DNA from 3 places in the Cedecea neteri genome. Region 1 is predicted to be linked to each of the others. Evidence: riboswitches for the same ligand, from Rfam matches in the RefSeq annotation. Region 1 holds a riboswitch; each other region holds the start of a gene.

Region 1 (10,072 bases):
TTTCCGTGACGTCATCATGCGGCGCCTGGCTAAAACGCATTCTGATCTCCCCTTCGCCCAGTTTCACCAGGCGCAGTGCAGGCCGGGGGACAGGCAGCCCAATCGCCATTTCCGGGCAAACAGGTTTGAAGGTCACACTCTGCGCCAGTTCTTCCATGACAAAGGCCATGCGCTTGTGCCCGCCATCAAATCGCACGGCAGAACCGGTTAAACAGCCGCTGATCCCAATCACAGGTTTGGTGCTCATGGTTTTATCCTCTCTGACTACGCTTTACGGGTGAAGAAAAGCGTGACGGTGCCTACGGTAACCCCGAATTTTTTCATCTCGGTTTTATTGAAAATATGTTTGTCGTCCTGGAGGTACATCCAGTCGTCAAAATGCAGCAGCCAGGTGCTACCGTTGGCTTTGACGTTCATGCTGTAGCGCCAGTTAAAAGCGTTGCCTGCGGCCTGGCCCGTCGCCACACCTTCGATATCTCCGGCCGTACCTTCGTAGTTTTCCGCGCTAAGACGGCGGATGTGCCACACCCGCTGCTGCTTTTCGCCATCGTCATAGATGAAGTGCTCATTCAGCGTCAGGGTATCCCCCACCACATCGCCGTCGACCTCAACGTGAAAGCGGCGCAGCTGCTTCCCACTGCGATCCTGCACCATGCCCCACGCCTCAGTTTTGCCCTGGAAATAATGAAAGATGTCCAGCGAGGGCTGCTGGTGACGATAATCAGTAATCTCGGTGCTGCAGCCAGCCAACAGCATCAGCCCTCCCAGCGCGAGTAACAGTATGCGTTTCATTTTTCACCTCCAGTCAGCTGCTGACGCAGCTCAGGATATTGCGTCCGGGGCCCCAGCCAGATGGCCAGAAAACACCTGCTGAAATCTGCAGTCTGGGGTGACCCTAATGGCGTAAAGCTTTTTTGCGCCGCAGAAGCTCGATACCAGAACTGGCCCTGGCCGTCAGTCAGGACAAAAGCCAGTTGCGTGTCTGCCGTGACATCCGGCCAAAGCGTTTGCAGCATCCGCAGCCAGGCCTCACTTCGCGGTTCACTGAGGATGCCCTGCGCCTGCCACTGCTCGCGGGTGGCATCCACCAGCGCCTGTCGGTCGATATCGCGCTTATAGGTAATGATCAGCGCCTGATCTTGCGTCAGCCCCTGATAGCGCCCGTCCGGCGTGCGCAACTGAGAGGTATAGACGGTAAACGGCCCCCAGGTCAGGGTCGCGTCCCCCACTTTGTGCCAGCTAAGCCAGTCGGCAGCGTGGGCGGCTGACGAAAGCGTGCTTAGGCACAGCAGCAGGAACACTTGCAGATAACGTTTCATACCCGCTCTGCGGTCAACTGCACCACGCTGATGGTGCGGGCGTTGAACCCAGCCTCACAGTAGCCGAAGTAATAGAGCCACATGCGACGGAAGCGGTCGTCAAATCCCAGCGCCTCAATTTCCTGCCAGGCATGAACAAAACGCTGCCGCCAGTGCGCCAGCGTGCGGGCATAATCGGGCCCCATATCAAACAAGTTACGCACAACAAAGTCGGTGTGGCGGGTCATCAGGTCGCTCATCACCGTCACGCTCGGCAAGAAACCGCCGGGGAATATATAGCGCTGAATAAAGTCCACGCTTTTGCTGTATTCCCGGTAGCGCTGGTCCTGAATAGTGATGGCCTGTATCGCCATTTTTCCCCCCGGGCGCAGACGTGCCTGGCAGGTGCGGAAGAACGCAGGCAGATAGCGCTGGCCTACGGCCTCAATCATTTCTATCGAAACCAGCTTGTCATAGTGCCCGGTCAAATCCCTGTAGTCGCAAAGCAGCACCTCGACCCTGTCCTGCAGTCCGGCTCGGGCGATACGTGCCTTCGCCCAGTCATATTGCTCCTGGGACAGCGTGGTGGTGGTAACCCGGCAGCCATAGTGAGAAGCGGCGTACTCCGCCATCGCTCCCCAACCGGTGCCAATCTCAAGCAGATGATCGCTTGCCTTTAACGTCAGCTGTTCACACAGGCGCGCCATTTTTGCACGCTGGGCCTGAACAAGATCCTGCTCCTCAGAGGCAAACAGCGCGCTGGAGTAGAGCAGCTCTTGATCGAGAAATAGCGAGTAAAAGGTATTGCCCAAATCATAATGTGCGGCGATGTTTTCCCGCGCCTGCTCCCGGTGATTACGCCGCGTCCAGTGACGAAGGCGTTCCACGGGTTTACCCAGCAGGCGGAAACCGTTTTCCAGCCGCCCCAGTACACGCCCGTTTAGCGCAAGAATTTGCAGCAACGGGGTTAGCTCTTCGGTCTCCCAGTCACCGTCCATCCACGCTTCGGCGGCCGCCAGGCTCCCGCCGGTGAGCACTCGCCAGTAAACCCTCGGGGAGATAACCTGCACCCCGGCGCTAAGTGAGGCGGCTGCATCGCCGAAATGGAAGGTCTGCGATCCTTCTCGCACGGTGACAGACCCTTGTTCTATGCCGCTCAACAAGCGAAACAGCAGCCAGCGTGCGATACGGACGCTGCGCGGCACATCGGGTTCAAGCGCATAGGCGGAATTGGTCATGAACGTTCACTCCTGCTAGCCGGATGATTGTAAACAGGCACACGTTTGAGCCACAGCCGCAGCGCCTGCCAGTAAATGGCGACCGCAGTTTTTAACGTCATGGCCGGGAAACGCAGCAGCATGGACGTCAGATTTTTGCGCGTCAGGGGCTGGCGGCGCAGCAACAGCGTGGCATCAAACACTTTCGAGGCCTGATGATTTTCAATATGCATATGCAGCGTTTTGCCGGGAGGGTTAAAACGCCAGTGGTACACCATGTCCATCGGGTTGAACGGCGAGACGTGGAAGGCTTTTTCAATCGGACGTGACGTCTGCCCATCGACAGCATAGTAATGGCGCTCGTTCCAGGGAGTATTACGCACCTCGGCAAGAACCCAGCGCAGGGCGTTGTCGCCGTCATAGCAGTAGTAAAAGTTGACCGGATTAAAGTGGAACCCGTAGTAGCGTAGCTGGGTCAGAAGCATGACTGGCCCTTCAGGCTGCTCCCCCGTCAGGTCTTTCAGCCGCGCCAGAACTTTCTCTTTGAGCGGTACACCCAGCGGGTAATCCGCATCGTGAAAAGCGGCAGCGGCGAAACGGTTACGGCGGATGCCAATTCCCGGCAGCGCATCAAGCTCGTCTAAATCAAGCCAGGCCATAAACACGCGGTAGGTAAAGTGGTGCGTTTTAGGCTGAAGGCGGCGGTGGCGCAAGATCCCCTCATAAAGGCAACTGTTCATGTTATTGCCCTCCTCCGGCCGCAATGCCTTGCACCACATCCAGCGCACTGTGCACGCCGTCTTCATGAAAACCGTTGTACCAATAGGCACCGCAGAACCAGCTTCGCTGGTGGCCGTTTATCTCGCCGCGACGCGCCTGTGCGCGCCAGCTTTGCGGGTTAAAGAGTGGATGCTCGTAGACAAAGCGCTGCCAGACGAAGCGGGGCTCGATGGGCGTGTCCGGGTTAAGCGTCACGCAAAACAGCGGGGCTTCTTTCGGCAACCCCTGCAGAATGTTCATGTTGTAAGTGACGCAGGCGCTGGCCCGTTCCTGCGAACTGAGGCGGTAGTTCCAGCTTGCCCAGGCGCGTTCTCGTTCCGGCAACCAGCGGCGATCGCTGTGCAATACCACTTCGTTACGCTGCCAGCCAATATCACCCAACACTTCACGTTCAGCCTGAGTGGGATTTTCAATCATCGCCATCGCCTGAGCAGAGTGGCAGGCAAAAATCACCTGATCGAACGCCTGGCTTGAGTGTTCCAGCTCGATGTTAACACCGTCGTGATGACGGATAACCCGCTGCACCGGGGTGTTGAGATGCACGGTCAGCCTTTCGCCCAGCTGAGCCAGCATCGCCCGGATGTATTCCCGTGAACCACCAGGGACCACATACCACTGGGGGCGCTGGGTGATATCCAGCAGGCCGTGGTGCTCAAAGAAGCGCAGAAACAGCGCCAGAGGAAAACGGCGCATCTCTTCCAGCGACGAGGACCAGATAGCGGCCCCCATGGGCAAAATGTAGTGGCGAGCAAAAAAGGCATTGAACTGTTGCTGAGCAAGGAAGTCCTGCAATGTCGCCTCGGGATCAACCTCTCCCATCAACGCGGCTTTTGCCTGCCGGTTAAAACGGACTATCTCTTTTAGCAGCCCCCAAAATGCCGGGTTAATCAGGTTTCGACGCTGGGCGAACAACGAGCTAAATGTGTGGCCGTTATATTCCAGCCCGCTTTGCGGATTATGCACCGAAAAACTCATCTGCGTCTTTTGCCCACGAATGCCAAGCTCGCTCAGCAGGCCCATAAAACGCGGATAAGTCCGGTCGTTGTAGACAATAAACCCGGTGTCGATGGCGTAGGTGCCCTGTGGCGTAGCCACATCCACCGTGGCGGTATGCCCTCCCACGCTGGACTCTGCTTCAAAAAGGGTCACCTGATGGTGTCCGGCGAGTCGCCAGGCGCAGGTCAGCCCGGCGATGCCACTGCCGATAATAGCGATGTTCATGATCGAACCATCCTGCGCAAAAAAAGGCGCTGTAGACCTGCAGGTAACCCCGCCAACAGGCGCATCACCAGGCCGAAACCCGTCGGGAAAGCTATCTCATCTTTGCCTTTGTCCAGGCCACGGCGAATCGCTTTCACCGCATCATCGACGCTCACCCGGCCAGGCATGGAAAAGTCGTTTTTTTGAGTTAGCGGCGTGTCCACAAAGCCCGGTGAGACCACCGTGACGGCAATTCCTTTCGGCTCCCAGTCCAGGCGCAGGCTGTTGGCAAACCAGGTCAGCGCGGCTTTGGAAGCGCCATAGGCCTCTGCCCGTGGAAAAGGCAACCAGTGGGCCATCGAGCTGACCAGCACCACGCGGTTGCCGGCAACAAGCTGTGGCTGAAGGGCGGCCAGGCAGTTGACCGGCCCAAGAAAATTGGTCGTCATCACCCGCTCAACCAGCGCGGCATCCACCCGACCGTTATCCAGATACTCACAGGTTCCCGCGCAGAGGATAACCAGATCGGCCCGGCAGTCGGCCAGCGCCTCACGGCTGGCATCCCGGTCGGTCATATCGAACTGACGTACCGCGATGTTTGAGCTGTGCTGCTGCAACGTGGCCAACCGAGCCGCATCTCTGCCACAGGCAATGACGCGATGCCCCTCATCGGCCCAGGATTTTGCCAGCCCGCTACCGATGCCGGAGCTTGCGCCCGTAATGAGGACAGTCATCATGGGCGCACCCTGCTTTTCACGCTGCGAACCGCCCACCCCAGCAGGGGCAGATGTTCATACAGCATTTCTCCGGCATCGTAATAGTCGCGCTGGCGAACGATCAGGTCATTCTCGAGATCAACGATCGAACAGCCAGGCAAGGACAGCCCTTCACCTCCGGCAATCTTCGGGTGAGACCAGTGCATTGTCCAACTGACGGCAAAACGCGCCTCGTCACATAGCGGGGGATCTATAACAAAACGGCAGGACGTCACTCTGGCCAGCAGATGAGCGAAGTAGCGTTGGATCTCAGCTAGCCCGTGATGTTCGCCAAACGGATCGATGAGTATGGCCTCGGCGGCGTAAAGCCCGGCCAGCGCCGAGGGCGGCTGCTTGTCCAACCCGGCGTAATAATCAATAAAGCGATGAATGGCGGTTGGCGTTGTGCCCATGAATTTCACCCTCGCGGTGAAGCATCTGGCGTTGTTGTATAATTAAAACTTGCACAAATACTTAAATTTGTCCAAGTTTAGAATGTGATATTTTTAAAAAGACAATTATTTCAATGCACTAGAAGCAGAAAGGTAATGCGGAAATTTTATTTTTTGACAGCAAATATCGACCCGCCGTGTTTTCAGCAGGTCATTTGATGAGCATGTTGTGGAGGGGGAAAACGAACCTAGAGGGGAATGATCTCGAGCGTAGCGCCCTGCTGCTGCCAGAGTTCAAGCTGCTTTTTACGTGCCGCCGTCAGCTTACCAGAGGTGACCAGCAGCCATTTTCGGTCAGGAAAGATTTCCGGGGCCAGAACGGCTGGCGGCACGGGAAGCACGTCGATACGGTGCCCCTGGCCGGTTCGCCTGAGCGCTTCCAGCCAGATTTCGCAGGGATCGCTCAGATGCCAGCCGGTAATCAGGCAGTTGTCACCGGGCGCTCTTTTATCCCCTTCGAGGCAAAACGACGTGTAGGCGATAATGATGCCGTCGAGGATCTCGCGCAGGGTCATGATCGCCGGTACGTTGGCCGAGACTTTACTGCGCAGCGGGCGTAAAACTTCCGTCACCAGTTCCGCGCGCGGATATTCCCGGCCTGCATCGTGGATAAGCTGGCGAAGGGATTCGATTTTTCCCTCATTGAGCCGCTGGAGCATACTTTCCTGCAGGCCCAACCAGTTGTTCGCCCGACGTGCTTCAGGCCGGGCCAGCAGCGGCTTCACCTGGCTGACCGGCACCCCTTTTTTCACCCAGTCGAGGATGTTAAGCGCCTGCTGGATATCTTCATCGCTGTACTGCCGATGACCGCCATCGGTTCGCATTGGCTTGAGCAGGCCATAGCGACGCTGCCAGGCACGAAGCGTGGTGGCGTTTATCCCGCACAGCCGGGCAAATTCGCCGATGGAGTAAGACATGAAGAGCACCTGATAACCATGAATACTCACAATATACTACGGATTATGCAGGGCTGAATGAAGAGCCAAGTGTTTGCACTTTTTTCAGCCCCGATGCCCTTTAGCGCCAGCCCAACTCCGGTGCAACGTGCTTCAGAATAGATTCGATCACGTGCGCGTTATAATCCACGCCCAGCTGGTTTGGCACGGTTAACAGCAGCGTGTCGGCTTCAGCAATCGCTTCATCCTGCGCCAGTTGCTTAATGAGCAGTTCCGGTTCAGCGGCATAGCTGCGGCCGAAAATGGCCCGGGTTTGTGGCTCGATGTAGCCAACCTGGTCGCCTTCTTTACCGCTGCCGCCGAAGTAGTTGCGGTCGCGCTGGTCCATTAACGCGAAGATGCTGCGGCTGACGGAAACGCGCGGTTCACGCGTATGGCCCGCTTCTTTCCACGCGGCCCGATAAGCGCGGATTTGCTTCGCCTGCTGGATATGGAACGGCTCGCCGGTTTCATCGGTTTTCAGCGTGGAGCTTTGCAGATTCATTCCTAACTGCGCTGCCCAAACAGAGGTCGCGTTGGAGCTTGCCCCCCACCAGATGCGCTCCCGCAGCCCGGCCGAAAACGGCTCCAGACGCAGCAGCCCCGGCGGATTAGGAAACATTGGCTGCGGATTCGGCTCGGCAAAACCTTCCCCTTTCAGCGCCTCGAGGAACACTTCGGTATGACGACGCGCCATGTCAGACTCGGTTTCGCCTTCGCCGGGCACATAACCAAAATAGCGCCAGCCGTCGATCACCTGTTCCGGCGAGCCACGGCTGATCCCAAGCTGCAGGCGGCCACCGGATATCAAATCCGCCGCGCCCGCATCCTCTACCATGTAAAGCGGGTTTTCATAGCGCATGTCGATCACACCGGTGCCGATTTCAATGCGTTTGGTTTTCGCCCCGATTGCTGCCAGCAGGGGGAAAGGCGAGCTTAGCTGGCGAGCAAAATGGTGCACGCGGAAGTAAGCCCCGTCCGCGCCAAGCTCTTCGGCGGCAACGGCCAGGTCGATGGACTGCAGCAGCGTATCCGCCGCGGAGCGCGTGCCGGACTGGGCGGCAGGCGACCAGTGGCCAAACGAGAGAAAGCCAATCTTTTTCATCGGATATCGTCCTTAGACTCGGAGGTAACTGGCCTACAGTGACAAAATTCCCACCCCGGGTGCCAGCAAAATATTGCGATACCGCACTAAACGGATCGTCGGTTTCAGTGGGGGCAACGACGCTGCCCGGCGATTGTAATCAAAAAGTAAATGTCGTATAACAGGCACCTCCGAGGGGTGTCCTGTATGGGCTGAGATGGCGCAAGCCGAACCCTTTGAACCTGATCTGGGTCATGCCAGCGAAGGGACGGTCGGCAATCACAGCTCTGTTATTGTCTGTTCATACCTCTGCGCGCCCGGATCTCCATTTACCCAGGAGGTCCCATGTACACCCCACTTTTCGAAAATGGTCTTTACGGACGACTGCGCGAGCAGGCTGGCCAGCACTGGCAGGATTACGTCGCTCACCCTTTTCTACAGCAGCTTGCCGCCGGCACGTTGCCTAAAGCCGCATTTCAGCGCTATCTGACTCAGGATTATCTTTTCCTGATTCACTTTGCCCGCGCCTACGCCCTGCTGGTGAGCAAGCTCCGCACTCTGCCGGAGATGCGCACCGCGACCGCTTCGCTGAATGCCATTGTCTCCGAGCTGCCACTCCATGTGGCTTACTGTCAAAGCTGGGGGCTGGATGAAACGCAAATGGCGGCCGAGGCGGAAGCCCCGGAAACCATGAACTACACCCGCTACGTGCTGGATATTGGCCATTCAGGCGACGCGCTCGATCTTCTGGCGGCGCTGCTGCCCTGCGTGGCCGGATATGCAGAAATCGGCCTTGGCCTGCTGCATAGCCCCGACACGGTGATGGCAGGCAATCCCTACGCGAACTGGATCCGTAACTACGGCGATGAGGGCTACCTCATCGGCGTGCAGGCCGCTGTGCAACTGCTCGAAACGGTAGGTCAGCAGCGTGGCGCGGAAAGCCGTTTCCCGGAGCTATCGCAGATTTTTACCACCGCGACGCAGCTTGAGTCCGCGTTCTGGCAGATGGGGCTGAATGCCTCATGATCGACAGCGCGACTTCGCCGGGCATTCAGGTGCGCGATCTCAGCCTGCGCTTTGGTCAGCAGACCATTTTTGAGCGGTTGAATTTTGATATTCCCGGCGGCAGCTTCGTGGCGCTATTGGGCGCGAGCGGAGCCGGTAAAACCAGCCTGCTAAAGATTATCGCCGGGCTGTCGCAGGCCAGTGCAGGAAGCGTGACCTGTAGCGATGGGCTGCCGGTTGCCGGGCGCATCGCCTGGATGGGGCAGAAAGATTTGCTCTACCCGTGGCTCAGCATTGAGCAGAACGTGGCCCTCGGTGCTCGCCTGCGTGGTGAAACAGTCGACAGGCAATGGACGGAGCATTTGATTGAACAGGTCGGGCTGGCTGGCTATGCCAAAGCCCTGCCAGCTTCGCTTTCGGGCGGGATGAGGCAACGTGCCGCCATCGCCAGAACGCTTTACGAAAAGCGCCCGATAGTGCTGATGGATGAACCGTTTTCGGCGCTGGATGCCATTACCCGCACGGCCATTCAGGATCTGGCGGCCAGGCTGCTGGCGAAAAATACCGTGCTGCTGATCACCCACGATCCGATGGAAGCCTGTCGGCTCAGCCATCGCCTGCTGGTGCTCTCCCGCTGGCCTGCTGGCATTGACGATACGCATGTTATTGCCGGGCAACCGCCCCGCGCGCCGGACGATGTGGATCTGCTCCAAAGCCAGGCCGGGCTGCTGCAGCAGTTAATGAGGGCCGCCGAATGAAGCCGACGTCAGACACTCATGCTACCCGCCTGCGCCGTGGGCTGACCGTTTTTGCCGGGCTGCTGCTGCTTTGGTACCTGCTTACCCTCGGCAATATTCCCGCCTTTCTTCTGCCCTCTCCCGCTTCGGTAGCGCTGGCTTTATGGGATGGCCGCGATTATCTCGCCTGGCACACGCTGGTCACAGCCTTAGAGATTATCAGCGGACTAATTCTGGGCGTACTGCTGGGTGCAGGCCTGGCGCTGGGCATGATGTTTTCCCCCCGCCTCCAGCGCTGGCTGATGCCGCTGGTACTCACCAGCCAGGCGATCCCGGTCTTTGCCCTGGCGCCGCTGCTGGTGCTGTGGTTCGGTTTTGGCATGAGCGCCAAAGTGGCGATGGCGGTGCTGGTGATTTTCTTCCCGGTGGTGTCGTCGTTCTTTGACGGTCTGCGCCGGGTGAATAACGACTATCTGGATTTGGCTCGCACGATGGGGGCTTCACGCTGGGCGCAGCTGAGGCACGTCCGACTGATGGCGGCGCTGCCTGCTTTTGGCTCGGGGCTGCGCATGGCCGCCGCCGTCGCCCCCATCGGGGCAATTATTGGCG
Region 2 (10,072 bases), 2.1 Mb from region 1:
ACGAGGCAAGCGCTCGCAGCTCACTTTCCTCTATACCGGGCTGGCGCTTCAGCAGCAGCGGGCGGAAGATCTGTTGGAGCAGGATCGCATCGATCAGCTAGTCCAAATCGTCGGCGATAAAGCCGCTGTCCGCCAGATGCTCATTTCTCATCTTGGCCGCAGCTTTCGCCAGGGTCGACACATTCTGCGTGTCCTTTACTATCGGCCGCTGCTGAATCTGCTGCCCGGCTCGGCGCTTAGGCGCTCCGAAACCCACATTGCCCGCCAGATTTTTAGCGGCCTGACGCGTATAAATGAGGAAAATGGGGAACTCGAAGCGGATATTGCTCACCATTGGCAACAAATATCCCCTTTACGCTGGCGTTTCTTCCTGCGCCCCGGCATCCATTTTCACCATGGGCGTGAGTTGGACATGCTGGATATTATCTCTTCCCTACAGCGCATCAACGCCCTGCCGCTTTTTGCTCATATCACGCAAATCACTTCACCGACGCTCTGGACGCTGGATATTCACCTTAGCCAGCCGGATGACTGGCTGCCGTGGCTGCTGGGCAGCGTCAACGCCATGATCCTGCCGCGAGAATGGACAACGATGACAAATTTCGCCAGCCAGCCTATCGGCACAGGCCCCTATTCCGTCGCGAGAAACAATCGTAACCAGCTAAAGATCCACGCGTTTGATGATTACTTTGGCTTCCGGGCGCTCATTGACGAGGTCAACTTTTGGGTATTGCCGGAAGTTGGCGAGGAGTCCAGCTGCGGCGTGCAACTCCAGGGCATGCCGGACAGCGAAAAAGCCGTGGAAAGCCGCCCGGAAGAAGGCTGCTACTACCTGCTGTTCGACAGCCGATCCAGCCTGGGCATCAATGAAGACGTGCGCCAGTGGATTGGGCATATCCTCTCCCCGGTTAACCTTATCTACCGCGCTACCGAGCAGTATCAGCAATACTGGTTCCCGGCTTATGGATTGCTCCCGCGCTGGCACCATTCGAGGCCCGGGCCATTGCTCCCTAAACCTGCTGGACTTGAGAGCATTACGCTCACCTACTACCGTGACCACGTCGAGCACCGGGTGATCAGTAGCATCATGACCGAATTACTGGCGGAACAGGGCGTGAAGCTGGTTGTACAGGAGATAGACTATGCTGAATGGCATCAGGGCGAGGCCGAGAGCGATATCTGGCTGAACAGCGTGAATTTCACCATGCCGCTGGAATACTCCCTGTTTGCCCAGCTTTACGAAGTCCCACTGATTCAAAAATGCATCCCTGGCGACTGGCAGGGCGATGCCCGTCGCTGGCACAGCAAAACGCTGGCCCTGCCGGAATGGTGCAAGCAAATGCTGGAGCGCAATGATGTTATCCCATTGATTCACCACTGGTTGCGCATTGAAGGCCAACGCAGTATGCGCGGGGTGCGGATGAACACGCTAGGCTGGTTTGATTTCAAGTCCGCCTGGTTTGCCCCACCGGGCCCATAACGCTTTCGTAACATGACTTCCGTAACCCAAAGGAAATCAGTAGAATCCTCCCTGCTCAACGGGGTGCCAGGACAGTTTGTCCGCGCTGAGATAATACCCGTCGAACCTGATCCGGATAACGCCGGCGAAGGGATTTGAGACACTCAACTCAATTCCTTTGCCCCCTTTTACTGAGGTGCAAAGTGTTCAAAAAGTTTCTGCCGCTGCTGGCGCTCGCCGCCATGCCCGTTTTCGCTAAACCTGTATTAACCGTCTACACCTACGACTCATTCGCCGCCGACTGGGGCCCTGGCCCGGCGGTGAAGAAAGCCTTTGAGGCCGACTGTAACTGCGAGCTGAAATTTGTGGCGCTGGAAGACGGCGTTTCTTTGCTAAACCGCGTGCGCATGGAAGGCAAGAACAGCAAAGCAGATGTCGTGCTGGGGCTGGACAACAACCTGGTAGAGGCCGCCACGCAAACCAAACTGTTTGCGCCCTCTAACGTCGAAAACGCCACTCTTCAGGTACCCGGCGGCTGGAAGAACAGCACCTTCGTACCTTACGATTACGGCTACTTTGCTTTCGTTTATGACAAAAACAAGCTAAAAAACCCGCCAAAGAGCCTGAAAGAACTGGTTGAAAGCGACCAAAAATGGAAGGTGATTTACGAGGATCCGCGCACCAGCACCCCAGGACTTGGCCTGCTGCTGTGGATGCAAAAAGTGTACGGCGATAAAGCCCCGGAAGCCTGGCAAAAGCTGGCGAAAAAAACCGTCACCGTCACCAAAGGCTGGAGCGAAGCCTACGGCTTGTTCCTCAAAGGGGAAGCCGACCTGGTGTTGAGCTATACCACCTCCCCGGCCTACCACATCATTGAAGAGAAGAAAGACAACTACGCCGCCGCGGATTTCAGCGAAGGGCATTACCTGCAGGTTGAAGTCGCGGGCCGGCTGGCGAACAGCAAACAGCCTGAACTCGCCGAGAAATTTATCAAATTCATCGCCACACCGGGTTTCCAGAACACCATTGCTACCGGCAACTGGATGTATCCGGTAACCAACGTGGCGTTACCGGCTGGCTTCGACAGCCTGGTGAAACCGCAAACCACGCTGGAATTTACTCCTCAGCAGGTAGCCACCCAGCGCGCAGCATGGATCAATGAATGGCAACGCGCCGTCAGCCACTAATACCAGGCTGGCTGTATCCAGGGCTATTTGCCGCGACGCTGGTCGTGGCGGTAGCCCTGGCGGCTTTTCTGGCGCTCTGGCTTAACGCTCCGCAGACGGATGTCTTTGCCCTCTTACAGGACGGCTATCTTTGGCACGTCCTGCGTTTCTCCTTCTGGCAGGCCTTTCTTTCCGCCGCACTTTCCGTTTTCCCGGCAATATTTTTAGCCCGTGCGCTCTACCGCCGCCGTTTTCCTGGCCGGTTGGCGCTGCTGCGGCTTTGCGCCATGACGCTGGTGCTACCGGTGCTGGTCGCCGTCTTCGGCATTCTTTCCGTTTATGGGCGAGAAGGCTGGCTGGCAACGCTCTGTGGCCGGCTGGGCTTTGAATGGCACTTTTCCCCTTATGGCCTGCAGGGCATTCTGCTGGCGCACGTCTTCTTTAATATGCCGATGGCGACCCGCCTTCTGCTGCAGGCGCTGAACAATATCCCTTCTGAACAGCGCCAGCTGGCGGCACAGCTGGGGATGCAGGGCTGGCATTTTTTCCGTTTCGTCGAATGGCCCTGGCTGCGTCGACAAATACTCCCGGTTGGCGCCCTGATTTTTATGCTTTGCTTCGCCAGCTTCGCCACCGTGCTTTCTCTGGGCGGCGGCCCGCAGGCCACCACCATCGAACTGGCCATTTTCCAGGCACTCAGTTACGACTACGATCCGGCCAAAGCGGCGCTGCTGGCGCTGCTACAAATGGCGTGCTGCCTGGGGCTAGTGTTGTTGAGCCAGAAGTTAAGTAAAGCGATTCCTGTCGGCGTCAGCCAGCTTCAGGGCTGGCGCGATCCGCAGGATTCTCTGCGCCGAAAACTTAGCGATGGCCTGCTTATTCTGCTCGCCCTGCTGCTACTGCTCCCGCCGCTGCTGGCGGTAATGGTCGATGGGATTAACGGCAGCATGGGCAGCGTGCTGCGGCAGCCTGCGCTCTGGAACGCGCTCTGGACTTCACTGCGCATTGCTATTGCTGCCGGGCTTATCAGCGTGATCCTCACGCTGATGCTGCTTTGGAGCTCGCGTGAACTTCGGCTTCGTAACCAACGCTTCGCCGGGCAGGCCATTGAACTTAGCGGCATGTTGATTCTGGCGATGCCGGGTATCGTCCTCGCCACCGGCTTCTTCTTGCTGCTAAACAATACCGTGGGCTTGCCGCAATCCGCCGATGCGATTGTTATTTTTACCAATGCGCTGATGGCGATTCCTTACGCCCTGAAAGTGCTCGAAAACCCCATGCGAGACGTGGCGGAACGCTACTCCCAGCTTTGCCAGTCGCTGGATATCAGCGGCTTTAATCGCCTGCGATTTATTGAGCTAAAAGCGCTGAAACGCCCGATAGCCCAGGCGCTGGCCTTTGCCTGCGTCCTGTCCATTGGCGATTTCGGCGTGGTGGCGCTGTTCGGTAATGAAGACTTCCGCACGCTACCCTTCTGGCTGTATCAGCAGATCGGCTCTTACCGCAGCCAGGACGGCGCGGTCACAGCGCTGCTCCTGCTACTGCTTTGTTTTCTGCTGTTTACCTTGATTGAAAAACTTCCGGGGCAAGATGCTAACTCTGACTGATGTAACCTGGCTGTACCAGCACTTACCCATACGCTTTTCCCTGAAGGTTGCGGCGGGGGAACGAATCGCCATCCTGGGGCCAAGTGGGGCGGGAAAAAGTACGTTACTGAGCCTGGTCGCCGGATTCCTGGCGCCTGCCAGCGGCAGCATCGTCATCGACGGCGTGGATCACACCCGGACACCGCCTTCAGCTCGCCCGGTTTCCATGCTCTTCCAGGAAAATAATCTGTTTAGCCATTTGACCGTCCGGCAAAATATCGCCCTGGGCATGCATCCGGGCATGAAACTTGATGAAGCCCAGAAGCTGCGGTTGCAGGAAATAACGGAACGCGTGGGGTTAACTGACATGCTGGATCGTCTGCCGTCTCAGCTTTCCGGCGGCCAGCGGCAGCGCGTTGCCCTGGCCCGCTGCCTGGTTCGTCAGCAGCCCGTTTTACTGCTGGACGAACCTTTCTCGGCGCTGGATCCGGCGCTGCGCAAAGAGATGCTGCAGCTGCTCGACGAGCTGTGCCGGGAGCAACAGCTGGCGCTGCTGATGGTCTCTCACAGCATTGAAGATGCCGCCCGCATTGCCAGCCGCAGCATCGTGATAAAAGACGGGCGCATTGCATGGGACGGCGAAACGGGCACGTTGCTTAGCGGGGAGGCAAGCGCCTCCGCGCTGTTGGGGATCGGTAGTTAGTGCGACAGCACCTTCCGCAGGATGTCCCAGTAAACCGGCATCAAGGGATGCTGCAGCAAGGCCACAAAACTGCCAATGCCCACCACAAGCATAAGCGGAGCCAGCCAGTTTAGTCGGGCCTGCGGTAAATAGCGGGCCAGTCGATCTGAGCCACGCTTACCGCTGCGATACCAACGCCAGCACAGCCACACGGCCAGCCAAAGCAGTAAAGCCACCGCCAAAAGCAGCCACTTGAAGCTGGCGCTTTTCATATCCGCGGGAATATCTATAGCTGCTCCGGCAAGGATCCCCGGCAAAAAGTAGAGCGGCGGCCAGAGCAGGCAACCGATGATATTCGGCGGCAGAAACTTGGCCAGCGGTAAATCCAGCATGCCTGCAACCATCGGCACCAGCGGGCGCGTAGGGCCAACAAAGCGCCCAACCAGGATCGTAAACATGCTGTGCTGATGCAGCGCGTGTTCGGTTTTATCCAGCAGGGCCTTATTCTTCTTCATAAATGACCAGCGGTGCAGCGGCCCTTTGAAACGCTGCCCAAGCCAGAATGAGATCCAGTCGCCCAGCAGACAGCCGACGATCCCGGCGCCCCAGGCATAATAAAAGTTCACCTGGCCACTGCCGATCAACGCCCCCAGTCCGGCCATCATCACCGTGCCCGGCAGGATGAGTCCTACCAGCGCCAGCGACTCAAGAAAAGCCACCAGCATCACCGCGATAAGCGAATATGCCACTGACTGTGTAATAAAGTGTTCCAGCAAGGATTCCATAGGCTTTCCGTCGATGAGCGAGCGGGCGATTCTCCAGAATTAACGTGACAGGCGTCAAGGTCTCATTTCTATGAATAAAGAATAGACGGTAAAGTTCCGGACAATTCGCACGCCAGGCCAACAACACTGTATATAAATGCAGTAAATAACGGTTGTTTGCGCTATAATCGAAACACTTTTCCTGAGAGAGAATGCAGCGTGTCTCAAGCTCGTCAGGGGTTTCTGCTGACCAGGCACTGGCGAGACACCCCGCGCGGTACCGAAGTCGATTTCTGGCTGGCCACGGACGATGGCCCGCTTAAGGTGCGCCTGCCGCCTCAGGAATCCGTGGCCTTTATTCCCCAGCCGCAGCTAGCCCAGGCGCAGCGTCTGTTAGCCGGTGAAAACCAGTTCCGCCTTACGCCGCTTGAACTCAAAGACTTCCATCGCCAGCCGGTGGCGGGCCTGTATTGCCAACAGCACCGCCAGTTAATGCGTCTGGAAAAACTGCTGCGCGACGGCGGCGTGACGGTTTATGAGGCGGATATTCGCCCCCCGGAGCGCTTCCTGATGGAGCGCTTTATTACCGCGCCAGTCTGGTTCAGCGGCCATCCTCAGGGCGACGTGCTGCTGGATACCCGCCTGAAGCCCGCCCCGGAATACCGCCCGCCGTTGAAATGGGTCTCGCTGGATATCGAAACGAATCGACACGGCGAGCTGTACTGCATCGGCCTTGAAGGCTGCGGGCAGCGCCACGTCTATATGCTGGGGCCTGAAAACGGCGATGCTGCTGGCCTGGACTTTACGCTGGAATATGTCGCCAGCCGCCCTTTGCTGCTGGAGAAGCTGAATAGCTGGTTTGCCGAGCACGATCCCGATGTGCTGATCGGCTGGAACGTCGTGCAGTTTGACTTGCGCGTGCTGCAAAAAATGGCCGAGCGCTACCAGGTTCCGCTTCGTCTGGGCAGGGGTAACAGCCTGCTAGAATGGCGTGAGCACGGCTTTAAGCAAGGCGTTTTCTTTGCCCAGCTTGCGGGCCGGGTGATTATCGACGGCATCGAAGCGCTAAAATCGGCGTTCTGGAATTTCTCTTCGTTTTCGCTGGAAACGGTCTCCCGTGAACTTCTCGGTGAAGGGAAGTCGATTGATAATCCCTGGGATCGTATGGATGAGATCGACCGCCGCTTTGCCGAAAACAAACCCGCTCTGGCTACCTATAATCTCAAAGACTGCGAGCTGGTAACGCGCATTTTCCACAAAACGGAGCTGATGCCTTTCCTGCTGGAGCGGGCGACGGTCAACGGGCTCCCGCTGGATAAACACGGCGGCTCGGTAGCGGCTTTCAGCCACCTTTATTTCCCGCGTATGCATCGCGCAGGCTATGTCGCCCCCAATCTGGGTGAGGTTCCACCTCAGGCAAGCCCCGGCGGCTATGTGATGGATTCGCGCCCAGGGCTGTATGACTCAGTGCTGGTGCTTGATTATAAAAGCCTGTATCCGTCGATTATCCGCACTTTCTTAATCGATCCGGTCGGCCTCGTCGAAGGTACAGCCCAGCCAGACGTGGCGCACTCCGTGGAAGGGTTTATTGGCGGCTGGTTCTCCCGCGACAAGCACTGCCTGCCCGAGATCGTGAGCCAGATCTGGCATGGCAGGGACGAGGCAAAGCGCCACGGTAACAAACCACTCTCTCAGGCACTCAAGATCATCATGAATGCTTTTTACGGCGTACTGGGCACCAGCGCCTGTCGCTTTTTCGATCCCCGTCTGGCCTCGTCGATCACCATGCGTGGCCACGAGATCATGCGCCAGACGAAAGCCCTGATTGAGTCCCAGGGCTATGACGTCATCTACGGCGATACGGACTCCACCTTTGTCTGGCTGAAAAAGCCCCATAGCGAAGAAGACGCCGCGCAAATTGGCAGGAAGCTGGTTGAACACGTAAACGGCTGGTGGCGCGAACACCTGAAAACGACGCAGAGCCTGGAATGCGCCCTGGAGCTGGAGTACGAAACACACTTCTGCCGCTTCCTGATGCCTACCATTCGGGGAACGGACCAGGGCAGCAAAAAGCGCTACGCCGGGCTTATTCAGGAAGGCGAAGAACAGCGCATGATATTTAAAGGGCTTGAAACAGTGCGCACCGACTGGACGCCCCTCGCCCAACAGTTCCAGCAAACGCTCTATTGGCGAATTTTCCGCGGCGAGCCCTATCAGGACTACATCCGCGAGACCATTGCCAGCCTGATGGCGGGTGAGCTGGATTCACAGCTCATCTATCGCAAGCGTCTGCGTCGCCCGTTAAGCGAGTACCAGAAAAACGTGCCGCCTCACGTTCGCGCGGCAAGGCTTGCCGATGAGCATAACCAGCGTCTGGGCAGGCCTGCGCAATACCAGAACCGCGGCACGATAAAATACGTCATGACCCTGAGCGGCCCGGAACCGGTTGATTATCAGCAGTCTCCGCTGGATTATGACCACTACCTGACTCGCCAGCTGCAGCCCGTCGCAGAGGGGATTTTGCCCTTCCTTGAGGACGACTTTGCTACACTGATGACGGGGCAGATGGGGCTATTTTAAATAATCCTCAACATAACTCAGCTTACGGCGAGGCGCTAAGAGCGTGCTGCCAGCGCCGCCGTAATTTGAAGCATGACGAGTGCGTGACGAATCCGTTGCCATCCAGTACCATAGCGCCCTTTCTTCGAATCCTTAGACCCAATTTTAAACAACTGCGCCGCCTGTGCGCGGTTGCCATGCTATTGCCTGCAAATTTAAGTCACTGAAATAGAGCCGAAAACTTATGCCTTTTACACTTGGTCAACGTTGGATCAGCGATACCGAAAGCGAACTGGGACTGGGAACCGTTGTGGCGCTGGATGCGCGTATGGTCACCCTGCTCTTCCCGGCAACGGGTGAAAATCGTCTGTACGCCAGAAATGACTCCCCAATCACCCGCGTGATGTTTAACCCAGGCGACGTGATTACCAGCCATGAAGGCTGGCAGCTGAAAGTTGATGAAGTTAAGGAAGAAAAGGGTTTACTCGCCTACCTCGGCACCCGTCTCGATACCGAAGAGTCTGACGTCCTGCTGCGCGAAGTGTTTCTCGACAGCAAACTGGTCTTCAGCAAACCACAGGATCGCCTGTTTGCCGGGCAAATCGACCGTATGGACCGTTTTGCGCTGCGTTTCCGCGCCCGCAAATATCAGAGCGAACAGTCGCGCCAGATTTGGAGTGGCCTGCGCGGGATGCGCACCAGCCTGATCCCTCACCAGCTAAACATCGCCCATGATGTTGGCCGTCGCCATGCGCCACGCGTATTGCTCGCGGATGAGGTTGGTCTGGGTAAAACCATTGAAGCCGGGATGATCATCCACCAGCAGCTGCTGGCCGGTAGCGCCGAGCGCGTGCTGATTGTGGTCCCGGAAACCCTGCAGCATCAGTGGCTGGTCGAAATGCTGCGCCGCTTTAACCTGCGCTTCGCGCTGTTTGACGATGAACGTTACGCGGAAGCTCAGCACGACAGCAGCAATCCGTTTGACACCGAACAATTGGTCATTTGCTCGCTGGACTTCGTGCGTCGCAACAAACAGCGCCTGGAAAACCTCTGCGAAGCGGAGTGGGATCTGCTGGTTGTCGATGAGGCCCATCATCTGGTGTGGAACGAAGACGCGCCTAGCCGTGAATACCAGGCGATTGAACAGCTGGCCGAGCATGTTCCTGGCGTCCTGTTGCTGACCGCCACGCCTGAACAGCTGGGCATGGAAAGCCACTTCGCGCGCTTACGCCTGCTGGACCCAAATCGCTTCCATGATTTCGCCATGTTCGTCGACGAGCAGCAGAATTATCGCCCGGTCGCAGACGCAGTTGCTTTGCTGCTGGCGGGTGACCGTCTGACCGATGAGCAACTGAATACCATGGGTGAGCTGATCGGCGAGCAGGATATCGAACCGCTGCTGCAAACCGCCAACAGCGATCGCGAAGGCAGTGAAGCCGCGCGCCAGGAGCTCGTCTCCATGCTGATGGACAGACACGGCACCAGCCGCGTGCTGTTCCGTAACACCCGTAACGGCGTGAAAGGTTTCCCGAAACGCGAACTGCACACCATTCGCCTGCCGCTGCCAACCCAGTACCAAACGGCGATTAAAGTCTCAGGCATTATGGCCGCGCGTAAGTCAGTGGAAGATCGCGCCCGCGACATGCTGTACCCGGAGCAGATTTATCAGGAATTCGAAGGCGACACCGGCACCTGGTGGAACTTCGACCCACGCGTTGAATGGCTGATGGGCTACCTGACCAGCCACCGCTCGCAGAAAGTGCTGGTGATCTGCGCCAAGGCTGCGACGGCACTTCAGCTTGAGCAGGTTCTGCGTGAGCGCGAAGGCATCCGCGCCGCCGTCTTCCATGAAGGCA
Region 3 (10,072 bases), 2.0 Mb from region 1:
TGGCCGCTCAGGGCTATATTGTTGCGGCGGTGAATCACCCCGGGACAACATTTGGTAATAAAAATGAGGCCGAAGCGCAACGGCTTTGGCAGCGCCCTCAGGATCTCCGGCGAGTATTGGACGCGTTGATGGCTTCGCCAGACATTGCCGGGAAGATCGATCCGCAGCGCATCGCGGCCGTAGGGCATTCATTAGGCGGTTGGACAGTGATAGAACTGGCTGGTGGGCGTTTTGACGCTGACCGGTTCTTACAGGATTGTAAACTGCATTCAGTATTGTCAGGCTGTAAACTGCTGCACACCTTAGGGATAGACCGGCAGGAATCAGCGGCACCATTGTCGAAAGACGCTCGCGATCCGCGCATCAAAGCCATTGTCTCGCTTGATCTTGGCCTGGCCCGCGGTTTTTCACCCGCCAGCCTGGCACAAATAGCTGTCCCCGTTTTGGTCATGTCTGCCCAGTCAGACAGCGAAGAGTTACCCGCCAGTCTCGAGTCGGCATATCTGGCGCGTTATATTCCTCAAAAACAGCGTCGGGATGTTAGCGTACCAGGGGCGACGCACTTCAGCTTTATGCAATTATGTAAGCCAGGGGCTACCGAACTTATTGAGCAAGCAAACCCGGGAGAAGGCATTGTCTGTATGGATGGTGGCTCCATTAGCAGAGCAGCCATCCATGCTTCTCTTGGTCGTGAAATCGGCGAATTTGTTAATCAGGCACTGGATTTTCACCCGCTAAACGCCGGAAGTCCGTCGGGGTTGACCCACTAAGGCGGGCAAACTCTTTATTGAAGTGAGATTTTGTTGAGAAACCTGAGTCCAGCATGATTTGGGTCACCGGGACGCCGGTATTGCGCAGCAGTGCCTGAGCGTGCCTGACGCGAAACCCGTTGACCCACTGAGAGACATTGCAGCCGCAGATCTGATTTATGGCACGTGAAAGCTGTCGTGGCGCTATCCCTGATGCTTTTCCGATGAGGCTGAGCGTAATGTCAGGATCAAGAAACAACTTATCTTCTAAGAGGGTTTTCTCAATATGATGGTATAGCGCCGTCAACTCCTCGTCATTATGCTCCTGCACTGCTTCTTTCTGAGCATCAGGCATCTTTGGCGGAGGCGCGACTTTGCCCTTAAATACAACAGCCATACCGATAAACGGAAGTAGCAGCGTCTGGGATAGCGCCACTAATATCGGAGCCTGCATGCCTCCAAAAAAACGAAAATCTACCGCTATGGCTAAATCAACCAGGCCGGAAAAACAAAGGAAACAACCTGCGAAAAAAGCCGTCGATGCAGTGATGTTAGCATCACTTAACCGACTGAAAATAAAGCTATCAACGCCCAGGTGGGATATTTTGATCAAGGCAGAGCCATATCCGATAAACAAGAACATCAATGCGATATCCGTCATCGCTGGCGCCGCGAGATTCACGATCAGCGCTGAAAGAGGGGCAAGCCAGTAGGCTGCGATTTTTGGCCCACCGCGCTGCCTGGGCAGGCTGGCGAAGCAGTACCAGGCCAGTGGCGGAAGTGCAATCGCAGCAAGAGACTGGAGCTGGCGCAGAATGACGGCATCAAACGTCCACCGTAGCGCCGACATCAGGATCAGGATTGCACATCCCGAGAGGAATATCGCCGCATTACGGTATTCCGCATGCCTGGAAAACAGGATCTTCAACAGTAGAAGAAGGAGAACGGTTAACGTGTAAAAAGGCAGTGGGATGGCGGGCATAGTAATCTCTGTCGATGCAGCTCAAGGCTTTATGCAGTGTTATGCCACAAAACAAGGCGAAAGGCAGATCTCGACTTTTAGCAGTAGACGTAGATGAAAAACAAAATGCCCGCAATGCGGACATTTTGTCTGGTCAGGCTGAGCGAACTTATTTCACCAGCGGCAGGCGGCGGTAAAGCTCAATCATATCGGTGGCCAGATCCTGAATGACCATCGCGTTCATCAGGTGATCCTGAGAGTGAACGGTAATCAGGTTTACCGGCAGTTTGCCGGAGCCTTCATCCAGGCCAATCAGTTGGGTCTGGATTTTATGGGCGTGTTTCACGAATTCGTGTGACTCTTCCATTGCCTTCTCGGCACCCTCAAAGTCACCTTTACGTGCCAGCTGCAGAGCAGTCAGGGCCTGGCTACGTGCGCTGCCGGCATTGACCAGCAGTTCCATAATAATTGACTCTAAATCTTCCACATCTTACTCCATCATTTTCAGGGCTTTATCAAGCACCACGTCGCCTTTCATCAAACCGTAATCCATCATGTCGATAACGGCGACTTTTTTACCCAGAGGATCGGCAAGGGCCTGAAGTTTGGCCTGCTCATATTTCACCTGCGGACCAAGCAGAACGATGTCGGCGCGTTCGATATTCTCTTTAAACTCTGCCACAGGCACAGCTTTGATAGAGACCTCGATGCCTTTCTTTTGTGCGGCATCAACCATACGTTGAACCAGAATGCTGGTCGACATACCTGCAGCACAACACAACACGATATTTTTCATAGTTCGCTCTCAATGTCCGAAGGATACAGAGATATTTATCCGTCAGAGGGGGAGGCAACAACCGCTTTAACCCGATTGTGTGTCAGGTATCACAAAAGAAACCACAGAAAACTGAAACCGGTTACATTTTTGCTTTTTCTCTAAGAATCAAGACGGCAGTTGAGAAGGCGGAGCGGCGTGAGGAAGCGTTTGCTGCCGCTCCGGTCAGTCATCTATGCTGACCGGAGGACAGTATTTGAACGGCAGGGAAGCGGCAACATCCTGGTGGCGTTCTTACGGTAAACGTCGAGACCTATCCTTCCGCTTGCCGTGTGTTACATCAGGGTTGCGCGTTCCTTCCCAAAAAGTGATCCCAGTCCTTCCAGACAGGCTGCAAACCTGACTGGCGGAGCACGGCGGCCACTTCCTGAGGCGTTCGGCCATCGTGAGGAGCAAACTGCTCAAGTTCTGGATGGTTATCGGCATAGCCGCCGGGCTGTGTTTTCGAAAACGCGCTGACGTTGTTTATCGCCAGCGGGATCACGTGGTCGCGGAACCACGGTGATTCTCTGGTTGAAAGCGACAGTTCCACGTCCGGCGCAAGCAGGCGGAATGCGCAGATCACCTGTACCAGTTGCTGTTCAGTCATGATTGAGGCTGGTTCTACGCCGCCGGTGCACGGGCGCAGGCGTGGGAAGGAGATGGAATAGCGGCTTTGCCAGTAGCGCTGCTGTAGCCAGAGCAAATGTTCAGCCACCATAAAACAATCGGTGCGCCAGCTGTCCGACAGCCCAATCAGCGCGCCGAGGCCGATTTTATCAATGCCCGCGCGTCCCAGCCTGTCGGGTGTTTCCAGTCGCCAGAAGAAATCCTGCTTGTTGCCCTTCAGGTGGTGCTGGGCGTAGGTCGCCGGGTGATAGGTTTCCTGGTACACCATCACGCCATCAAGCCCGAGGGTTTTGAGTTCGGCATACTCATGCTCGTCCAGCGGCTGGACTTCCATGTGCAGCGAACTAAAGCGGCTGCGGATAGCCGGCAGATGCTGGCGGAAATAATCCATGCCGACTTTGGTCTGGTGTTCGCCGGTCACCAGCAAAAGATGTTCGAACCCCAGCTCACGAATAGCTGCACATTCCCGTTCAATCTCCGCTTCATCCAGCGTTTTGCGTTTCAGCTTATTACTCATGGAAAAACCGCAATAGGTGCAGTCGTTGGCGCACAGGTTAGAGAGATAGAGCGGCACGTAAAAACTGACGGTGTTGCCGAAGCGCTGGCGCGTAAGCTGCTGCGCCCGCTGGGCAAGAGGCTCGAGGTAGCGGCTGGCGGCGGGGGAGAGCAAAGCCATCAAGTCCTCGCGCGTCAGGCGGGGCGAGTGAATTGCCCGTTCGACGTCCGCCGCCGTCTTACCGTTAATGCTCAGAGTGATATCGTCCCAGTCCAACTGCCGCCAGCGGTCGGTAAAGGTTTCCGCCATCAGGCATTCTCCTCGCTAAACTGCAGGAAACTGGTCAGCGGGCTGGAGGCCTGCGCCTGCTGGTGGCGAGAGCCTAACCCGGCCTGTGCCGCAAGGCTTCCAGCTTCCACGGCCAGACGGAACGCCTGAGCCATTTGCACCGGATCACGGGCGACCGCTATGGCGGTATTGACCAGCACGGCAGAAGCGCCCATCTCTAAGGCTTCGGCCGCATGGCTTGGGGCACCGATCCCCGCATCGACAACAACCGGCACGCGGGATTGCTCAATGATGATTTCCAGCAGCGCGCGGGTTTGCAAACCCTGATTTGAACCGATGGGCGCGCCGAGCGGCATCACGGCCGCACAGCCAGCTTCCTCGAGGCGTTTGCAGAGCACGGGGTCGGCGCCGCAGTAAGGCAGCACCACAAATCCTTGTTTGACCAGCGTTTCGGCGGCCTTCAGCGTTTCAATCGGGTCAGGAAGTAAATAGCGGGCATCAGGATGAATTTCCAGCTTAACCCAGTTTGTTCCCAGCGCTTCGCGGGCAAGCTGGGCTGCAAAAATAGCTTCTTCTGCCGTTTTTGCCCCGGAAGTATTGGGCAGCAGATGCACGCCCGCCTGCTGTAGCGGCAGAAGAATATCATCGCTATGGCCACGTAAATCCACGCGTTTCATTGCCATGGTGACAAGCTGTGAGCCAGAAGTACGAATCGCGTCGATCATCATCTGGCTGGAGGAGAATTTTCCGGTGCCGGTGAACAGGCGAGAGGAAAAGGTTTTATCGGCAATCTGTAACATGTCAGCCCCCGGCAATTGCCTGAAACAGCAGAATGATATCGCCCTCGCGCAGCAGATGATTGCTCCACTGGTCGCGCGGGATAATGGTTTGATTAACGGCGAGCGCCGCGCCAGTTTTGCCCTGATCAAGCTGGGCCAGAAGGGCTGCGAGCGTCAGGCCAGCCGTACATTCCAGAGGTTCATCGTTAAACTGAATGCGCATCGTGGCCTCCGCAGACCGGGCAGGTGGCTGATTTTTGCATCATTAGCGTGCGCCAGCTGTGCTGCCGGGCGTCAAACAGACGCAGCTCGCCAGTAGCCGGTGCCATACCGGTCAGCAATTTGATGGCTTCCAGTGCCTGGAGGGTACCCATCACGCCCACGACCGGGCCGATGACGCCGGAGGTGCGGCAGTTGCGTTCAGGTTCACTCTCGTCAGGCCAGACGCAGCGGTAGCAGCCATGCCCCCAGGGCGGTGTCAGGACCATCATCTGGCCGCCAAAACCGACGGCGCTGGCGGTGATAAGCGGCGTATTCCCGGCCACGCAGGCGGCGTTAACCGCCTGGCGGGTTGCCATATTGTCGCTACAGTCCAGCACCACGTCGGCTTCGTGCACGGCTTCTGTCAAAGAATCCCCCGTCAGCCTCTCTGTCAGCGAAACAATTTTTACGCCTGGGTTAAGGCGCTGCAAATGCTGGTGGGCCGCCGAAGATTTCGGGCGCTCAATATCTTCTGAAGTGAACAGGATTTGGCGCTGGAGATTGCTGATATGCACCTTGTCATCGTCCGCGACGATAAGCTTGCCTACGCCAGCGGCGGCGAGATACAGCGCGGCAGGTGAACCTAAGCCGCCCAGACCGACGACCAGCGCCGTGCTGGACAGCAGTTTTTCCTGCCCTTCAATCGCCACGTCTTCCAGCAGCAGCTGGCGGCTGTAGCGCATAAAATCCGCGTCATTCATCGCCAGTTCCTGCCAGGTCGAGTAATTGCCTCGTGGCCGCTCGCCAGTCGGGAGCCTGCGTAATGGCGCTGACGACGGCGACGCTGCCCACGCCGGTAGCTAACACGGCAGGCACACGATTGATGCTTATCCCGCCGATGGCGACAGTGGAATAATCACCCAGCGTCTGGATATGTTCTGCCAGCTTATTCAGCCCCTGCGGGGAGGAGGGCATTTGCTTGGTTTGGGTAGGGAAGACATGGCCCAGCGCAATGTAGGACGGGTTAGCGCTTAAGGCGCGATCCATTTCCATGTTGTCGTGGGTTGAAAGCCCCAGCCGAAGCCCGGCTTCGCTTATCGCCGCCAGATTGGCGACATCCATATCTTCCTGGCCGAGATGTACGCCGTAGGCGCCGTGTTTGATGGCCAGTCGCCAGTAGTCGTTGATGAACAGGCGGGCGTTGTAGCGTTCGCCCAGCGCAATGGCGGCGATGACGTCAGCTTCAACGTCTGCATCGCGTTTATCTTTAATGCGGAGCTGGATGGTTTTGACGCCCGCCCCGAGGAGGCGTTCGATCCACTCCACGCTGTCGACGACTGGATAAAGGCCCAGCCTGCGTGACGTGGCTGGGAAAATGAGTCTGGACATTATGCTTCCTCTTGTCTGAGATAAATTTCACCGCCCCGGGCGCGGAAGTGTTGGGACATATCTTCCATGCCAGCATCCCTCGCCTGTTTGGCAGCGTAATCGCGCACTTCCTGGGTGATCTTCATAGAGCAAAACTTCGGGCCGCACATGGAACAGAAATGCGCGACTTTGCCGGATTCCTGCGGCAGGGTTTCATCGTGGTAAGCGCGGGCGGTGAAGGGGTCGAGCGCCAGGTTGAACTGATCTTCCCAGCGGAATTCAAAGCGTGCTTTGGACATCGCGTTGTCGCGTATTTGCGCGCCCGGATGCCCTTTGGCCAGGTCCGCGGCGTGAGCGGCAATCTTGTAAGTGATCAGCCCCTGCTTAACGTCCTCTTTGTTCGGCAGGCCGAGGTGCTCTTTCGGCGTGACGTAGCAAAGCATCGCACAACCAAACCAGCCAATCATGGCGGCGCCAATGCCGGAGGTGAAGTGGTCATATCCCGGCGCGATATCGGTCGTGAGCGGACCAAGGGTGTAGAAAGGTGCTTCGTGACAATGCTCCAGTTCTTCGGTCATGTTGCGGCGAATCATCTGCATCGGCACATGCCCCGGGCCTTCAATCATCACCTGGACATCGTACTCCCAGGCAATTTTGGTCAACTCGCCCAGCGTATGCAGTTCGGCAAACTGAGCTTCGTCGTTGGCATCCTGGATGGAGCCCGGACGTAAGCCATCGCCCAGGGAAAGGGAAACGTCATAGGCGGCGCAGATTTCGCAAATTTCACGGAAGTGCTGATACAGGAAGTTTTCCTGATGATGGGACAGGCACCACTTCGCCATAATTGATCCCCCGCGTGACACAATTCCGGTCAGGCGCTTCGCGGTCATCGGGACATAGCGAAGCAGCACGCCCGCATGAATGGTGAAGTAATCCACGCCTTGCTCTGCCTGCTCCAGCAGCGTGTCACGGAACATCTCCCAGCTCAGGTCTTCGGCGATACCGTTCGCTTTCTCCAGTGCCTGGTAGATGGGGACTGTGCCGATGGGCACCGGGCTGTTACGCAGGATCCATTCCCGCGTTTCGTGAATATAGCGGCCGGTTGAAAGGTCCATCACCGTGTCTGCCCCCCAGCGGGTGGCCCACACCAGCTTCTCCACCTCCTCTTCAATAGAAGACGTGACCGCCGAGTTGCCGATATTGGCATTGACCTTCACCAGGAAATTGCGGCCGATAATCATCGGCTCTGATTCAGGGTGGTTGATATTGGCGGGAATAATCGCTCGCCCGGCGGCGACTTCATCCCGGACAAACTCCGGCGTGATGTTTTCCGGCAGGCGGGCCCCAAACCCTTCACCGGGATGCTGGTGGCGCAGGACAGCATCACGAATGCGCTCGCGCCCCATATTTTCACGAATGGCGATGAATTCCATCTCCGGGGTGACAAGGCCTTTGCGGGCGTAATGCAACTGGGTGACGCATTGTCCTGCTATTGCCCGGCGAGGTTTGGACTGAGTTTCAAAGCGCAATTCGTCCAGGCCGTCGTCGGCAAGACGCGCTTTTGTGTAAGCGGAGCTGCGTTCATCCAGCGTTTCGCTGTCGCCTCGGTCGGCAATCCAGGCGCTGCGTAGGGGATTTAGCCCGTGTAACACGTTTATGGCGATGTCGGGATCGCCATAGGGGCCGGAAGTATCGTAGACGGGGACAGCGTCGTTCGGCTGATATTGCGGGGCATCCTGGCTCCCACCGGTGAGCGTTGGGCTGAGCTGGATTTCGCGCATCGGGATGCGGATATCTTCGCGTGATCCGGTCAGATAGATGCGTCTGGAGTTAGGGAAGGCGGTGCCTTCAAGCGTGTTGATAAAGTGTTGGGCGGCGGCGCGTTGTTCGCGGCGGCCAGGTTTTTTTTCAGATGCAGACATAGCTCATTCCAGGTTTAGTCAGGATATGGCTTGTCAGGACAACGGAAGGAGTAATGGATATGGGCCGCCCGAGAACGGGTGTACCCAAAGACAGAATTACTCTTGTTCCCTTCGCAGGTTCTAACCTGATCAGGTTCCGCGGATCCCGAATTAACGGTCTCAGCCGGTGCATAACGCACTCGGCACTCCGACAAGAATGATCCCACCTTGCGGCGGGAAAGTTGTAAATTACTCGTTAATAGCTAACAACTCAAGCTGGACTTGCCAGCCCGGCAGGATCGCTGGCGCTGCCGTCAAGGTTGTTATCAATAGCCAGGAGGACTAGCTTATCCTCAAGGGTGAAGCGGGACTCCAGGCACTCGCCAATCTCCGACAGCGCCTGCTGAAACTCGACCCAGCTGTCGCGGTCGATGGCGTTTTCCAGATGGGAATCGTAGAGGTCCATGATTTGCTGGGTGTTAGCTTCCAGTTGAGGGTAAAGCTGGGCTGCGCTTAGCAGCGGACTGCTGCCTTCCAGGTTGCTGATGATTCGCTCGTAGATACTGAAATGACCGGAAGAGAGGTAATCCACCAGGCCGTGGCAAAAATTGTCTAACGCTTTTTCGTCGAGCGCGGTGTGCGATTCCTTGTTAGGCTTGATCCCGACCATGTTGTAATAGGCGACCAACAGGTGCTTACGGGCCTGCAGCCAATGGTCAACTAACTCATTACTACCACCAACGCGCTCAGTCAGATTGGCTAACTGGTTCAGCATGATTGAGACTCCGTGAGTTAAAAGATTGAACGCAAACTAACCCAAAAAAGTAAAAACTAATTGTTTATATCAGTGAACACGGGGATGTGCACCAGGTTATGGAACGTGTTATTCAAAACTTAGATCATGGTTGGTGGATAGTCAGCCATGAGCAAAAAATATGGTTGCCGCAGGGTGACTTACCTCACGGCAGCGCGGCAGAATTTCAGCTCATAGGCAGCCGCGCTCTGGATATCGGTGAGTGGGAAGGTGAGCCCGTCTGGTTGATTCGCGAAAATCGCCGCTCGGACATGGGCTCGCTGCGCCAGCTCCTGGATCGCGATGTGGGCCTGTTCCAACTGGCCGGGCGCGGCGTCCAACTGGCAGAGTTTTATCGCTCGCATAAGTATTGCGGTTACTGTGGGCATGAAATGCACTTCAGCAAAAACGAATGGGCGATGCTCTGCGGGCACTGTCGCGAACGCTATTACCCGCAAATCGCCCCCTGCATTATTGTCGCTATCCGTAAGGAAGATCATATCTTGCTGGCTCAGCACACGCGCCACCGCAACGGCGTCTACACCGTGCTGGCTGGGTTTGTCGAAGTGGGCGAAACACTGGAGCAGGCGGTGGCTCGCGAAGTCATGGAAGAGAGCAGCATTCAGGTGAAAAACCTGCGCTACGTAACTTCCCAGCCCTGGCCGTTCCCGCAGTCACTGATGACTGCATTCATGGCGGATTATCACAGTGGTGAAATCAAGATTGACCCGAAAGAGCTGCTGGATGCGGGCTGGTATCGCTATGACCAGTTGCCGCTGTTACCGCCGCCGGGCACCGTGGCGCGCCGCTTAATTGAAGATACCGTCGCCCTGTGTCGCGCGGACTATGAATGATAGACTGCGGCGATACAGCTAAAGGAAAGGTAAACATGACTGAACTGAAGAACGATCGTTACCTGCGCGCGCTGCAGCGCTTGCCGGTAGATGTCACCCCGGTGTGGATGATGCGCCAGGCAGGGCGTTATTTACCGGAATATAAGGCGACGCGCGCTCAGGCGGGTGACTTTATGTCGCTGTGCAAAAATGCCGAGCTGGCCTGCGAAGTTACCCTGCAACCGCTGCGCCGTTATGC

Evidence for each region. A riboswitch is a leader RNA that binds a small molecule or an ion and turns the genes downstream of it on or off. The one in region 1 is predicted to bind thiamine pyrophosphate.
Region 2: another riboswitch for thiamine pyrophosphate. It lies ahead of thiB (thiamine ABC transporter substrate binding subunit); the one in region 1 lies ahead of LH86_RS18535 (TenA family protein).
Region 3: another riboswitch for thiamine pyrophosphate. It lies ahead of thiC (phosphomethylpyrimidine synthase ThiC); the one in region 1 lies ahead of LH86_RS18535 (TenA family protein).

Annotation. Positions count from the first base shown of each region.
Region 1 is NZ_CP009459.1:3,950,595-3,960,666, forward strand. Features, by position in the region: gene LH86_RS18485 (YbgA family protein) at 1-247, opposite strand, end outside; gene LH86_RS18490 (DUF3833 domain-containing protein) at 265-792, opposite strand; gene LH86_RS18495 (hypothetical protein) at 789-1,319, opposite strand; gene LH86_RS18500 (SAM-dependent methyltransferase) at 1,316-2,536, opposite strand; gene LH86_RS18505 (DUF1365 domain-containing protein) at 2,533-3,255, opposite strand; gene LH86_RS18510 (NAD(P)/FAD-dependent oxidoreductase) at 3,257-4,516, opposite strand; gene LH86_RS18515 (SDR family NAD(P)-dependent oxidoreductase) at 4,513-5,232, opposite strand; gene LH86_RS18520 (nuclear transport factor 2 family protein) at 5,229-5,663, opposite strand; gene LH86_RS18525 (MerR family transcriptional regulator) at 5,891-6,619, opposite strand; gene LH86_RS18530 (LLM class flavin-dependent oxidoreductase) at 6,720-7,742, opposite strand; TPP riboswitch at 7,906-8,007, shown strand; gene LH86_RS18535 (TenA family protein) at 8,067-8,747, shown strand; gene LH86_RS18540 (ABC transporter ATP-binding protein) at 8,744-9,484, shown strand; gene LH86_RS18545 (ABC transporter permease) at 9,481-10,072, shown strand, end outside.
Region 2 is NZ_CP009459.1:1,849,658-1,859,729, reverse strand. Features, by position in the region: gene sgrR (HTH-type transcriptional regulator SgrR) at 1-1,480, shown strand, start outside; TPP riboswitch at 1,530-1,631, shown strand; gene thiB (thiamine ABC transporter substrate binding subunit) at 1,663-2,646, shown strand; gene thiP (thiamine/thiamine pyrophosphate ABC transporter permease ThiP) at 2,622-4,232, shown strand; gene thiQ (thiamine ABC transporter ATP-binding protein ThiQ) at 4,216-4,914, shown strand; gene LH86_RS08790 (DedA family protein) at 4,911-5,678, opposite strand; gene polB (DNA polymerase II) at 5,877-8,237, shown strand; gene rapA (RNA polymerase-associated protein RapA) at 8,461-10,072, shown strand, end outside.
Region 3 is NZ_CP009459.1:1,335,606-1,345,677, forward strand. Features, by position in the region: gene LH86_RS06275 (alpha/beta hydrolase family protein) at 1-770, shown strand, start outside; gene LH86_RS06280 (helix-turn-helix domain-containing protein) at 709-1,731, opposite strand; gene LH86_RS06285 (PTS lactose/cellobiose transporter subunit IIA) at 1,880-2,197, opposite strand; gene LH86_RS06290 (PTS sugar transporter subunit IIB) at 2,201-2,506, opposite strand; gene thiH (2-iminoacetate synthase ThiH) at 2,826-3,959, opposite strand; gene thiG (thiazole synthase) at 3,959-4,738, opposite strand; gene thiS (sulfur carrier protein ThiS) at 4,740-4,940, opposite strand; gene LH86_RS06310 (HesA/MoeB/ThiF family protein) at 4,924-5,679, opposite strand; gene thiE (thiamine phosphate synthase) at 5,672-6,307, opposite strand; gene thiC (phosphomethylpyrimidine synthase ThiC) at 6,307-8,208, opposite strand; TPP riboswitch at 8,298-8,408, opposite strand; gene LH86_RS06325 (Rsd/AlgQ family anti-sigma factor) at 8,459-8,962, opposite strand; gene nudC (NAD(+) diphosphatase) at 9,061-9,834, shown strand; gene hemE (uroporphyrinogen decarboxylase) at 9,870-10,072, shown strand, end outside.